Regions from separate parts of the Phytohabitans kaempferiae genome, predicted to be linked through region 1. Evidence: riboswitches for the same ligand, from Rfam matches in the RefSeq annotation. Region 1 holds a riboswitch; each other region holds the start of a gene.
What was found. A riboswitch is a leader RNA that binds a small molecule or an ion and turns the genes downstream of it on or off. The one in region 1 is predicted to bind cyclic di-AMP.
Positions count from the first base shown of each region.

Region 2: another riboswitch for cyclic di-AMP. It lies ahead of ACFFIA_RS03285 (coiled-coil domain-containing protein); the one in region 1 lies ahead of ACFFIA_RS00205 (coiled-coil domain-containing protein).
Region 3: another riboswitch for cyclic di-AMP. It lies ahead of ACFFIA_RS36915 (coiled-coil domain-containing protein); the one in region 1 lies ahead of ACFFIA_RS00205 (coiled-coil domain-containing protein).

Region 1 is NZ_JBHLUH010000001.1:37,554-41,582, forward strand. It holds gene ACFFIA_RS00190 (hypothetical protein) at 1-88, shown strand, start outside; gene ACFFIA_RS00195 (AfsR/SARP family transcriptional regulator) at 100-915, shown strand; gene ACFFIA_RS00200 (S1 family peptidase) at 1,133-1,921, shown strand; cyclic di-AMP (ydaO/yuaA leader) riboswitch at 2,141-2,272, shown strand; gene ACFFIA_RS00205 (coiled-coil domain-containing protein) at 2,275-3,282, shown strand; gene ACFFIA_RS00210 (Hsp70 family protein) at 3,343-4,029, shown strand, end outside.
Region 2 is NZ_JBHLUH010000004.1:448,781-452,809, reverse strand. It holds gene ACFFIA_RS03290 (glycoside hydrolase family 65 protein) at 1-782, shown strand, start outside; gene ACFFIA_RS03285 (coiled-coil domain-containing protein) at 848-1,882, opposite strand; cyclic di-AMP (ydaO/yuaA leader) riboswitch at 1,886-2,020, opposite strand; gene ACFFIA_RS03280 (glycoside hydrolase family 10-like protein) at 2,166-3,710, opposite strand; gene ACFFIA_RS03275 (serine hydrolase domain-containing protein) at 3,830-4,029, shown strand, end outside.
Region 3 is NZ_JBHLUH010000079.1:98,821-102,849, reverse strand. It holds gene ACFFIA_RS36925 (SMP-30/gluconolactonase/LRE family protein) at 1-353, opposite strand, end outside; gene ACFFIA_RS36920 (cation diffusion facilitator family transporter) at 510-1,418, shown strand; cyclic di-AMP (ydaO/yuaA leader) riboswitch at 1,537-1,672, shown strand; gene ACFFIA_RS36915 (coiled-coil domain-containing protein) at 1,677-2,684, shown strand; gene ACFFIA_RS36910 (MFS transporter) at 2,822-3,931, shown strand; gene ACFFIA_RS36905 (glycosyltransferase family 2 protein) at 3,944-4,029, shown strand, end outside.

The DNA.
Region 1 (4,029 bases):
GGCGACGGACGACCCGCTGGTGCAGATGAAGGCGCGGGTCTTCGTCGACGACCACGACAGCAGCCCGGCCTGCGGAAGTTGCTGGTAGGGGCCGGCGTCGTGGACGACTCCCTGGAGATCAGCCTGCTCGGGCCGGTGCGCGTGGTCGCGCGGGGCCATCCCGTGACGGTCGCCGCGCCGCGCCGGCAGGTGATCCTCGCCGCGCTGGCGCTCGCGCCCGGGCGCACCGTCAGCACCACCGCGTTGGCCCGGTACCTGTGGGGCGACGACGCCCTCTCACCGACCCGGCGTGCGGTGTCCACTGTGGTCACTCGTCTGCGGCACGACCTCAGCATGGACGTGATCCGCGGTACGGCGGGCGGATACGTGCTGACGGTGCCGGCCGAGGCGGTCGACGTGCACCGCTTCCGTACGCTCCTGCGCGCCGCCCGGTCGGCCGAGGGCGCGGCCGAGCTCGACCTGCTGGAGCGCGCGCTCGCCTGCTGGCACGGCGACCCGCTCCAGGACGTGGGCTCCGAGGCGCTGGTCGCCGAGCACGCGCCAGGGCTGAGCGAGGAGTGGTACGCCGCGACCGAGCGCCGCCTCGACCTGCTGCTGGCCGCCGGGCGCCACGCCGACCTGGTGCCGCTGCTGCGCGACCTGACCGCACAGCAGCCGCTGCGCGAGTCGCTGTGGTGCCGGCTGATGGTGGCGCTGTACCGCTCCGGCCGGCAGGCGGAGGCGCTGGAGGCGTACCGCTGCGTGCGCGACCTGCTGGTGGAGCAGCTCGGCATCGTGCCGGGCCCGGAGCTGGCGGCCGCCCACCGCGCGGTGCTCACGCACGACCCGGCGGTGGCGGCACCGGCCACGGCCACGCGGCGGAGGCGACCGGCGGTGCGACCGCGCGTACGCCGGCTGGTCCGGCTGCGCTTCTAGGGCCCGTTTCCCAGGGGCATGGCCGGCCCGCGGCGGGCCCAGACGCCTCGGCTCGGCCGACCCTCGATGAAACAGCCCTCGGCGCTGACCGGCGCTTTTGCCGCCATCATCCGGCGATAGGGCAGATTCGGTATAGCGAAGAGCATTGAAAGATTTCCCTAAATGGATAGCGTGCGGTCGGGGTCACCCCCCAACACGACGTCCAGGAGGTCAACCAATGCTCCTCAGAAGACTGTCGGCCGCGGTGCTCGGTGCCGTCGCGGTCGCCTCGGTCCATGCCGTCAGCGCGGTGCCGGCGAGTGCGGCGCCACCGGCGTCGCACTCGTACGCCGCCAGCCAGACCGCCACCGAGCCGGACGGCGGCATGGTCCCGCTGATCGTCAACGGCCGGCCGGCGTCGGAGAACTACTCGTTCCTGGTGTACACCTCCGGGTGCACCGGGTCGCTGATCAAGGCGAACTGGGTGGTCACGGCCAAGCACTGCCCCACGCCGTCGTCGGTGCGGGTCGGTAGCGTCAACCGCGGCAGCGGCGGGACGGTGGTCTCCGTGACCGGTGCGGTCAACCACCCCCGGATCGACGTCAAGCTGCTGCGGCTGGGCAGCTCGGTGAGCCAGGCGCCGGCGCCCATCCCGACGACCTCCGGGGCTGTCGGCACCGCGACCCGGATCATCGGCTGGGGCCAGACCTGCCCGACCCGCGGCTGCGGCTCGGCGCCGGTCCTGGCCACCGAGCTCGACACGTCGATCGTGACGGACAGCCGGTGCCTCGGCATCGACGGCCCGTACGAGATCTGCACGAACAACACCAACGGCAACTCCGGCGCCTGCTACGGCGACTCCGGCGGCCCGCAGGTCCGGATGATCAGCGGCCGGTGGAACCTCATCGGCGCCACCAGCCGGTCCGGCAACGGCAGCGCGGTCTGCGCCACCGGCCCGTCGATCTACGGTGACCTGTCTTCGATCCGCTCGTGGATCAACACGCAGGTGGGCGGCCTGCCCGCCTGAGGCTCGGCCGGCGGCGGGGCGAGCCGGTGCCCGCCCCGCCGCCGAAAGCGCCGTCGGAGCGCGGGCCGAGCCTCCTCCATTGTGGAGGACGACGGTGGGGGCTTAGGTTACCCAAAGTCGTTGTGTGGTAACGCTTTTTCTGGCGTGGTTGAGGTGACCGGAGGTATCTGGTCCGGTATGCTGACCGCCGGTCATGCGCTCCGGCAACGGGCCGGGGCGGCCTGACCGCCGCCAAATCGCCACTTCGGCGAGCCGGGGAACCACGCGCCTCGGGGTGAATCCGCATCGCGGTAGGGATCGCTTCCGTCCCGAACCCGTCAGCTAACCTGGCCGGCGGCCGACGGAGGGATGGTATGACGGCAGCCTTACGCCGTTTGTGCGCGTTCGCGATGGCGGTGGTCGCCGGTGCGGTGTTGTTCGTGACCGCACCGTCCGGCGCGCAGGCGGCGCCGGCGGATCCGACCCCGGCGGAAGACGGGCCGGCGCTGCTCAGCGAGGTGCTGACCGCGACCGGCAAGCGATACGCGCAGGCCAAGGCCGCGCTCGACAAGTCGCGCAACCGCCAGCTCCAGCTCAGTCTCGAGCTGCGCCAGGCGGAGGACCGGCTCGAAGAGCTGGCGCCGCAGATCGGCGAGCTGGCCGCCGCCTCCTACCGCACCGGCAAGCTCACCGCCGTGTCCGCGCTGCTCAACACCGCCTCCCGCGACGAGTTCATGGCGCGGGCGACCGTGCTCACCGAGCTCAACATGGTCAACGACCGGAAGGTCGCCGAGCTCACCGCCGCGCGGGAGAAGGCAGCCAGGGCGAAGGCCGCGCTCGACGCGGAGGTCGCCGAGGAGCGCAAGCAGCTCGCCGTCATCGCCCGCCAGAAGTCCGAGGCGGACAAGGCGCTGGCGCTCGTCGGCGGCACCAAGCTCACCGGCGGCTTCGTCGCCGCCACCTCGCCCGTCGCCAAGGCCGCGCCCCGAAACTCGGACGGCTCCTGGCCGGACGAGTCGTGCAGCATCAACGACCCGACCACCTCCGGCTGCATCACGCCACGCACGCTCAACGCGTACAACGAGGCGCGCAAGGCCGGGTTCCGCCGCTTCGTCGGCTGCTACCGCCCCGGCGGGCCGTTCGAGCATCCCAAGGGGCGCGCCTGCGACTGGTCGCTGCTCAACAGCGGCTTCGCCAACGCCCGCACCGACGACCAGCGGCTGTACGGCAACAACCTCACCGCGTTCCTGGTCCGCAACGCCGAGCGGCTCGGCATCCTCTACGTGATCTGGTACCGGCAGATCTGGTTCCCGGTGACCGGCTGGTCGACCTACACCGGTCCGCAGGACCACAAAGATCACGTACACATGTCGATGGTCTGATCCCGCGCCCGCCACCTGCGGCGCTGTTTCCCGGTGGCGGTGGGACCGTAGATTGTCGGCGTGTCTGCCGATGCGTACCGGCTCGGAGTCGACTTCGGAACCTCGTCGACCGTCGCGGTCCTGAGCCGTCCCGGCGTGCCGGCCGAGCCGGTCCTGTTCGACGGCTCGCCGCTGCTGCCCTCCGCCGTGTGCGCCGACGCGAGCGGCGCGCTGCTGGCCGGCCGGGACGCGCTCCAGGCCGCGCTGGCCACGCCGGAGCGGTTCGAGCCGCACCCCAAGCGGCGGATCGACGAGGGCACCGTCTTCCTCGGCGCCGACGTGCCGGTGGTCGACCTGCTCGCGGCGGTCTTCGCCCGGGTCGCGGCGGACGTCCGGCAGATCGCCGGCGGGCTGCCGGGGCGCACCGTCGTCACCTGCCCAGCGTCGTGGGGCCCGGCGCGGCGGCAGGTGCTCTCGGCGGCCGCCTCCTCCGCCGGGCTGACCGGTGTCGCGCTCGTGTCCGAGCCGGTCGCGGCCGCCGCGTACCTTCTGGCCGTCGCCGGCGAGCGCGTGCCCGAGGGTGCGCCCGTGCTCGTCTACGACCTCGGCGCGGGCACCTTCGACGCGACGCTCGTCGTACCCCGTACCAGCGGCTTTGACGTGCTCGCCACGCGCGGCCTGGACGACGCCGGCGGCCTCGACATCGACGCGGCGGTGGTGGCGGCGCTCGATCCGGGCGGCAGCCCGGAGTGGCGGCGGCTGCGCGAG
Region 2 (4,029 bases), on a different contig from region 1:
AGGAGTCGGCGTCGTGGCGCGACGCGGCCGACGCCATGCACATCCCGTACGACAAGGAGCTCGGGGTCCACCAGCAGTGCGAGGAGTTCACCCGGCTCCAGGAGTGGGACTTCGCGGCCACTCCGCCCAGCGGCTACCCGCTGCTGCTCAACTACCCGTACTTCGACCTCTACCGCAAGCAGGTCCTGAAGCAGGCCGACCTGGTGCTCGCGATGCACTGGCGCGGCGACGCGTTCACGCCGGAGCAGAAGGCGCGCAACTTCGCCTACTACGAGCAGCGCACGGTGCGTGACTCGTCGCTCTCGACGTGCACGCAGGCGGTCATCGCCGCGGAGGTGGGCCACCTCGAGCTGGCCCACGACTACCTCGGCGAAGCCGCCCTGATGGACCTGCACGACATCCACAACAACACCCGCGAGGGCTTGCACATCGCCGCGCTCGCCGGCGCCTGGCTCGCCGTGGTGGCGGGGCTCGGCGGCATGCGCGACCACGGCGGCAGCCTGTCGTTCGCGCCGCGGCTGCCCAGCCGGATCAACCGGATGGAGTTCTCCATGCTGTGGCGTGGGCTCCGGCTCCGGGTCGACGTGCAGCCAAGCGAGGTGACGTACTCCCTGCGCAACGGCGGGGAGGGCGCCAAGCTCGACCTCGTGCACCACGGCGAGCATGTCACGGTCACGAGCGACACGCCGCTGACCCTGGCGATCCCCGCGCTGGCACCGGTGGGCCCGCCGCCGCGCCAGCCCTTCGGCCGGGCTCCCGCCCGCCGGATGCCCGACCAGTGAGTAGCTAGAAAGGCGAAGCCCCGCGCGACCCGCGCGGGGCTTTCCTTTTCAACAGGTACGGGCGCTCAGAGCATGGATATGTGTACGTGGTTGGTGTGGTCGCTGGACGGGTCACCATTGGCGCCGCTGTACGACTTCCAGCCGGTGGCGGGCGACCAGAACTGCCGGTACCAGATCACGTACATCACGCCGAGGGCGTCGGCGTTGCGGACGAGGAACGCGGCGAGGTTGTTGCCGTAGAGCTTGTCGTTGCCGGTCGCGTCGCCACCAAAGCCGTTTTGCTCGGAGGAGAAGTCGCAGGCGCGACCCTTCGGATGCTCGTACGGCCCGCCCGGCCGGAAGCAGTTGACGAACCGCTTGAAGCCCAGCCGCTGCGTCTCCTTGAGCATGTGCAGCGTGCGCGGCGTGATACAGCGTCCGGTGGTGGGATCGTCGGCCGAGCAGCTCTGCGAGGAGAAGGAGCCGTTGCTGTTGCGCGGCGCGGGCCTGGCCACCGGCGACGTGGCGCTCACGAAGCCGCCGGTCGCCTTCCCACCGACAAGCTTCAGCGCCTTCTCCGCCTCGGACTTCTGCTTGGCCATGATGGCGAGCTGCTTCTGCTCTTCCTTCAGCTCGGCGTCGATCGCCGCCTTGGCCCGCCGCGCCTGCTCAAGGGCGGCGTTGAGCTCGCCCAGCTTCGCGTTGTCGCGGGCGGCGAGCAGATCGAGGTTGACGGCCCGCCGCAGGAAGTCGTCCGGGGAGGCGCTGTTGAGCAGCATGCTCATCGGCCCGATGCGACCGTTGCGGTAGGAGGTGATGGCCACGAGCTCGATCTCGGGCTCCATCAACTTGATCTTCTCTTCGGCCTTGCGCAGCTCGAGAGTGAGCTGAAGCTGCCGGTTGCGCGACTTCGTGACCGCGTTCTGCGCCTCGACGTAGCCCCGGCTGCTTGATTCCAGTACGTCCCGCAGCAGCGGCGTACCCCCCTCATCGCCGGGCGTGGGCTTTGGCGCTGCCGCCGCTCCACTGGGCACGAAGGCCACCCCGGACAACAACACGGCCGCCGCGGCGGCCAAGGCTACGGCCAGCGACCAGCGCCGGCGACGTACAGGTGCCGTCATACGCAATCCTCCCATCGGACCGCCGGCCGGGTTAGCTGACGGGTTCGGGACGGAAGGACCCCTACCGCGGTTGCGGATTCACCCCAGAAAACCTGGTTCCCCGACTCGCCCGGGCGGGCGATTAGGCGGTGGCTGTCGCCCGACGCCGTGGGGGCGTCGCCGCGCGACAAACCGCCGGACAGCTTACCGGATCGACAGTGGACTCCGGCAACGCTCTGACCAGGGAAAAACCATCGAAAGCGTTATCGGACAACGACGTTCAGTAATTGATAGCGATGCGTGTCTAACTCACGACGCGTGGTTCGCTCGGGCTTCCCTCGTTCCACAGTCGATCAAGGGCCGTCACGCAGTAGGTTTGCGCGCCCTCGCCCTTCGTGGTGTCGACCCAGGTCGCGCCGCGTGTCGTGGCGACCAGGCGGGCCGTGTCGCCGTCCAGCCGGTACACCGCGTAGCTCGTCGCGTCGCCCTCCCAGCGCAGCCGCACGCCCTCGTCGACGCGGTCCGCCTCGACCTCCGGCGCGGGCGGGCGCTCGCCGGGCAGGTGTGACATTGCCGGCACCAGGGCGGGCTCGCGGTAGTGGGCCTCCGCGTACCGTGATACCGCGCCGAGCCGGTCGGCCTTCACCTGGCGGGCGCTGAAGTGCACGCTGCCGGTGACCCGGTACTTGCGGTTGAGCGCCAACTGCCGGTCGAGTTCCGCGGGATTGGCCCACGCGCCCTTCTGCCCGATGCGATAGTCGGCCTGGCCTACGTAAAGCTGCACCGGACTGTTGGCGACCAGCTCCGACCACCACGGCAGCAGCTTGGCGTAGTCGGCGATCGCGAAGCCGATGTGCCAGTACAACTGCGGCACGATGTAGTCGACCCACCGCTCCTGTACCCACCGGCGAGTGTCCGCGTAGATCGCGTCGTAGCTCTGCAACCCGCGCGTGGGGGAGCCGAGCGGGTCGGTCGACGCGTTGCGCCAGATGCCGAACGGGCTGATGCCGAACTTCACCCACGGCTTGGCCGCCTTGATCCGCTCGTTGGTCTCGCGGACCAGCAGGTTGACGTTGTCTCGCCGCCAGTCGGCCTTGTTGGCGATGCCCCGGCCCTGCGCCCTGAACGTGGCCTCGTCGGCGAAGTCTTCGCTCCCCTGGGGGTACGGGTAGAAGAAGTCGTCGAAGTGCACGCCGTCGATGTCGTACCGGTTGACCGCGTCGAGGATCGAGTCTTCCACGAACTTGCGCGCCTCCGGGATGCCCGGGTTGTAGTAGAGGCGGCTGCCCTTGCCCTTCGCCGGGTAGGTGACCGCCCAGTCGGGATGGGCGCGCAGCGGATGGTTGGGCGGCAGCTCGGCGAAGACGCCGGACTGGCTCGCCTTGTACGGGTTGAACCAGGCGTGAAACTCCAGGTTGCGGGCGTGTGCCTCGTCGATCATGAAGGCCATCGGGTCCCACCCCGGCCCCTGCCCGTCCCGCCGTCCGGTCATGTAGTACGACCAGGGCGCGTAGTCGGACTGCCAGAACGCGTCGCCCGCCGGCCGTACGTGCACGAAGACCGCGTTGTGCCCGCGCCGCTGGGCCAGGTCGAGCCACTCCCGGTACTCCGCCTTGACCTTCTCCTCGCTCAGGCCGGGGCGGCTGGGCCAGTCGACGTTACTGACCGTGGTGAGCCACATGCCCCGGAGCTGGCGGGCGGCGGTGAGTGGCTGGCCGGCACAAGTGCTGGTCACCGCCGCTGGCTCGGGCGCCGCGGAGGGGCGGGTCTGCCAACGTGCGATACCGATGGTGACGAGGACGGCGACCGCCAGCACCACTGCCAGCTGGACCCGGGAGCTTTGGGCCATCGCCCCAGTCTGCACTGCGACTTCTCCGGGCTCCAGTGCTGGCCCGGTGGGAGCCGGTCCGGTGGAGTGGGCGTTCGGCTGGTTTTGCCGAGGTCAGCGCGCGTGTCACGATCCTCGGCGTGCCTGTGACACGACGTGCCGTACTCGGAGCTGGTCTGGCTGCCGCCACCGCGGGCCTCGCCGGTTGCGGTCCCCAGTCCGAGCCGCAGTGGGCCGCGCCGGGAGTGGCCGACGCGCCGCTGGCTGGTTCGGGGTCGCCATCCGGATCCCCGGCCGCCTCGTCGCCGTCCGCCTCCGCCTCCGCCTCGCCCTCCGCGTC
Region 3 (4,029 bases), on a different contig from region 1:
GTGTGCGTGTCGACGACGCGGCCGTTGCCGGCGGCACCGCCGGAGACGAAGAGGCGGCCGCGGTCGTCGACCTTCAGGCCCACGGAGGGGGTGCCGGGTCCCGTGGAGATGACCGAGCCGCGCCCGGTGGCGAGGTTGGCGCGGTAGATGTCGCCGTTGGCGAGGGAGCCGAAGTACGCGAAGGGCGCCTTGCCGATCGCGATCCCCTCCGGCTGGAAGCCGTCCGGCAGGGGGACGACCTCGGGAAAGGCGCGGTGGCTGCCGTGCGCGCTGGCGGCAGCGGGTACGGAGAGCGTGGCCGCGGTGAGGGCCGCGGCGGCGGATGAGGTGATCAGGGCTCGTCTTGTCAGCACGATGGGTACTCCCTGTGATCGGTCCACATCAGGATTCACGCACATCTTTCCCCAGCGGTTCGAAGACGACTCGCGAACCTCAGAAGTCCCACGTACGACATTGATTGCCAGTACCAAGTTTGCATACATAGCAATGTCCGCATATATTCTGGACCCATGGGTGCGGGGCACGATCACGGCGCGGATCTAGCGCGCGCGGGGGAGCGACACCGCGGTCGACTGTGGGCCGCGTTCGCCCTGATTGCCGTCTTCATGGTGATCGAGGCGGTGGCCGCCCTGGCCACCGGCTCGCTGGCGCTGCTGTCCGACGCCGGGCACATGTTCACCGACGTGCTCGGCATCGGCATGGCGCTCGCCGCCATCCACGCGGCGAGCCGGGCCGCGCGGGATCCGCAGCGGACCTTCGGGCTGTACCGGCTGGAGGTCCTCGCCGCGCTCGGCAACGCGATCCTGCTCTTTGGCGTCGCGATCTACGTCCTGATCGAGGCGGCCCGCCGCTTCGGCCATCCGCCCGAGGTGCCCGCCGGCCCGATGCTGGTGGTGGCGATCGCCGGTCTGATCGCCAACATCGTCGCGTTCGGGCTGCTGCGCGCCGGCGCCCAGGAGAGTCTCAACGTGCGCGGCGCCTACCTTGAGGTCCTCGGCGACCTGCTCGGCTCGGTCGGCGTGATCGTCGCCGCGGTCGTCATCGCGCTGACCGGCTGGGCGTACGCCGACCCGATCGTCGCGGTCGCCGTCGGCCTGTTCATCCTGCCGCGCACCTGGCGGCTGGCCCGGGCGGCGGTGCGCATCCTGGTGCAGGCCGCGCCGGAGCACCTCGACGTGACCGCCGTGCGCACGCGGCTCGCCGCCGTACCGGGGGTCTGCGACGTGCACGACCTGCACGTGTGGACGCTGACCTCGGGCATGGACGTCGCCTCCGCGCACCTCACGCTCGACCCGTCCGCGCAGCTCGGGCCGGTGCTGGTGGCCGCCCGCGAGGCGCTGCACGACGACTTCGACATCGGGCACGCGACCCTCCAGGTGGAGCCCATGGCCGGCGACTGCCGCCACGTCGGCTGGTGACACCGCCGCTGAGCAGGTCGTAAGTGATTCGTCACCATCGGTACAACACTGGGCGCATTGATGGGAAAGCCGCTATCCTCGGCTCCGGTCAATGCCCGGCGGCGCCCCCCGGCGCCGGTGTTGACTGCCGCCGAGCCGCCCACGCGGGCGGACCGGGGAACCACCGATCCACTGGGGTGAATCCGCGCGAGCGGTAGGGATACTTCCGTCCCGAACCCGTCAGCTAACTCGGTAGGCGGCTGACTGGAAGGATGGTTGATGGCTCATGCCCGCAGCCGGGTCAGTCTCGTCGCGGTGCTGTTCGCCGCGGCGTTCGCGCTGATCGGCTTACCAGCGGAGCCCGCCGCCGCCGCGCCCACCGACGACGAGGGCGGCACCGCGACCCTGCGGCAGCAGCTCGACGCGGCCAGCAAGGGCTTCATCGCGGCGCAGGACACCTTGAACAAGTCCAAGAAACGTCAGCAGGAGCTGACCACTCAGCTGGCCCAACTGGAGCGCGACCTGGTCGCCAAGAGCGAGGTGCTCGGCGAGGTGGCCAACGTGGCCTACCGCCGAGGGCGGCTCGGCCCCATCTCCGCGATGCTCAACAGCACCTCCCCGGAGGGCTTCATCGACCGGGCCGCGGCGCTCGACGCCGTGGCGGCGACCGAGGACAAGAAGCTGCGCGACCTGCTCGACACCAAGGATCAGGCGTCCAAGGCCAAGCTCGCGATCGACGGTGAGATCCGCGAGCAGCAGAAGCAGGTCGAGGTCATGGCCGCCCGCAAGAAGCAGGCCGAGAACGCGCTGAAGGCGGCCGGAGGCGGCCAGGACGCCAGCGGCCCGCCCGTCGGCAGCGGCGCCACCGCGGTGGCCGCGCGCTTCACCGGGGGCTCCGGCTGCACGATCCGCCCCGACCCGACCTCCAAGCAGGGCTGCATCACGCCGCGTACGTCCCATGCGTACAAGCAGGCCCAGGCGGCGGGCTTCGGCATCTTCGTCTCCTGCTACCGCCCCGGCTCGTCCGGTGAGCATCCGCTAGGCCAGGCCTGCGACTTCGCCGTCGACAAAGATGACATCTTCGGCGGTGCGGCATCCGGCGCGGCCCGGACGTATGGCAACAACCTCGCGAGGTTCTACGTCAACAACGCGAGCCGGCTGGGCGTGATGTACGTGATCTGGTTCCGCCAGATCTGGCTGCCCAGTAGCGGCTGGAAGTCGTACGGCGGCTGCTGCGGCCCGAGCGAGCACCACACCAACCACGTGCACCTGTCTGTCATCGACTAACCGCGTTGACGGGCTCGATCATGGGGTGGCACTGTGGCCCCATGGTCGAGCCCACACGTCACCCCGCTTGACGTAGCGCGAGCACGGCCAGGGGCGTCACCGCGCGCCTCTGCCTCCTGCGCGCCTGCACCGAGGGCGTGCTCTTCTACCCGGTCTACGCGCTGCTCTTCGCCGACTTCGGGCTCAGCACCGGGCAGATCTCGTCGCTGTTCGTGATCTGGTCGGTCGTCAGCTTCACACTGGAGATCCCCTCCGGGGCGTGGGCGGACGCGTACTCGCGCCGCCGGCTGGTCGCGATCGGCGCCCTGCTCCGGGCGGTCGCCTTCGCGCTCTGGACCTTCTTCCCCTCGTACCTCGCCTTCGCGGCCGGCTTCGTGCTGTGGGGCGCCTCCACCGCGATGACCTCCGGCAGCGTGGAGGCCCTTGTCTACGACGAGCTGGCCTCGGCCGGCGCCACCGACCGGTACGTGCACACGGTCGGGCTGGCCCAGACCACCGCGCTCGTGGCGGAGCTTGTCGCGATGGGGCTGGCCGCGCCGGCGTACGCGCTCGGCGGGTACACGCTGGTCGGCCTGGCCAGCATCGCGATCAGCCTGGCGGTCGTGCCGGTCGCGCTCTCGTTCCCCGAGGCGCCGCGGGTCGAGCGGACCGGGGGCGGCAGCTACCTGCGGACGCTCCGCGCCGGCCTCGCCGAGGTGCGCGTCAACCGGCTGGTGAGCCGGGCGGTCCTGCTCTACGCGGTGGTCACCGGAATGGGGGCGATCGATGAGTACGTGCCGATCCTGGCCCGGGACATGGGCGCGCCGACCGCGCTCGTACCGCTGCTCTTCGTGCTGCCGGTCGCCGCGATGGCGGTCGCGAGCGCGCTGGCCGACCGTTGGGCGGAGATCTCGGCGGCCCGGCTGGCGGCGGCGGTCGCGGTCGGCGGGGTGCTGCTCGCCGCCAGCGCCAACACGGGTCACCCGGCCGGCATGGTCGCGGTGGCGCTCTGCTTCGCCGCGCTGGAACTCTTCGACATCCTCACCGAGGCGCGGATCCAGGAGGCGATCGCCGGCCCGGCTCGGGCGACCGTGCTGTCGGTGGCCGGCTTCGGCCAGGAGGTGGCGGCGCTCGCCGTGTACGCCGGTTTCGGGCTCGGATCGGCCGCCCTGCCGGTGCCGGTACTGCTCGCACTGGTGGGAGTACCGCTGGTGCTTTCGGGTGGTTTGACCCGTCGATGGCTGCCGCCTGCCGGCAGTTCGTCCTGATAACGTGCGGACGTGGTCGCCTCCGAGCCGGCACTCTCCGTGGTCGTCCCGATGTACAACGAGGAGTCCGTGCTGCCGCTGCTCGTGGCCCGGCTGCG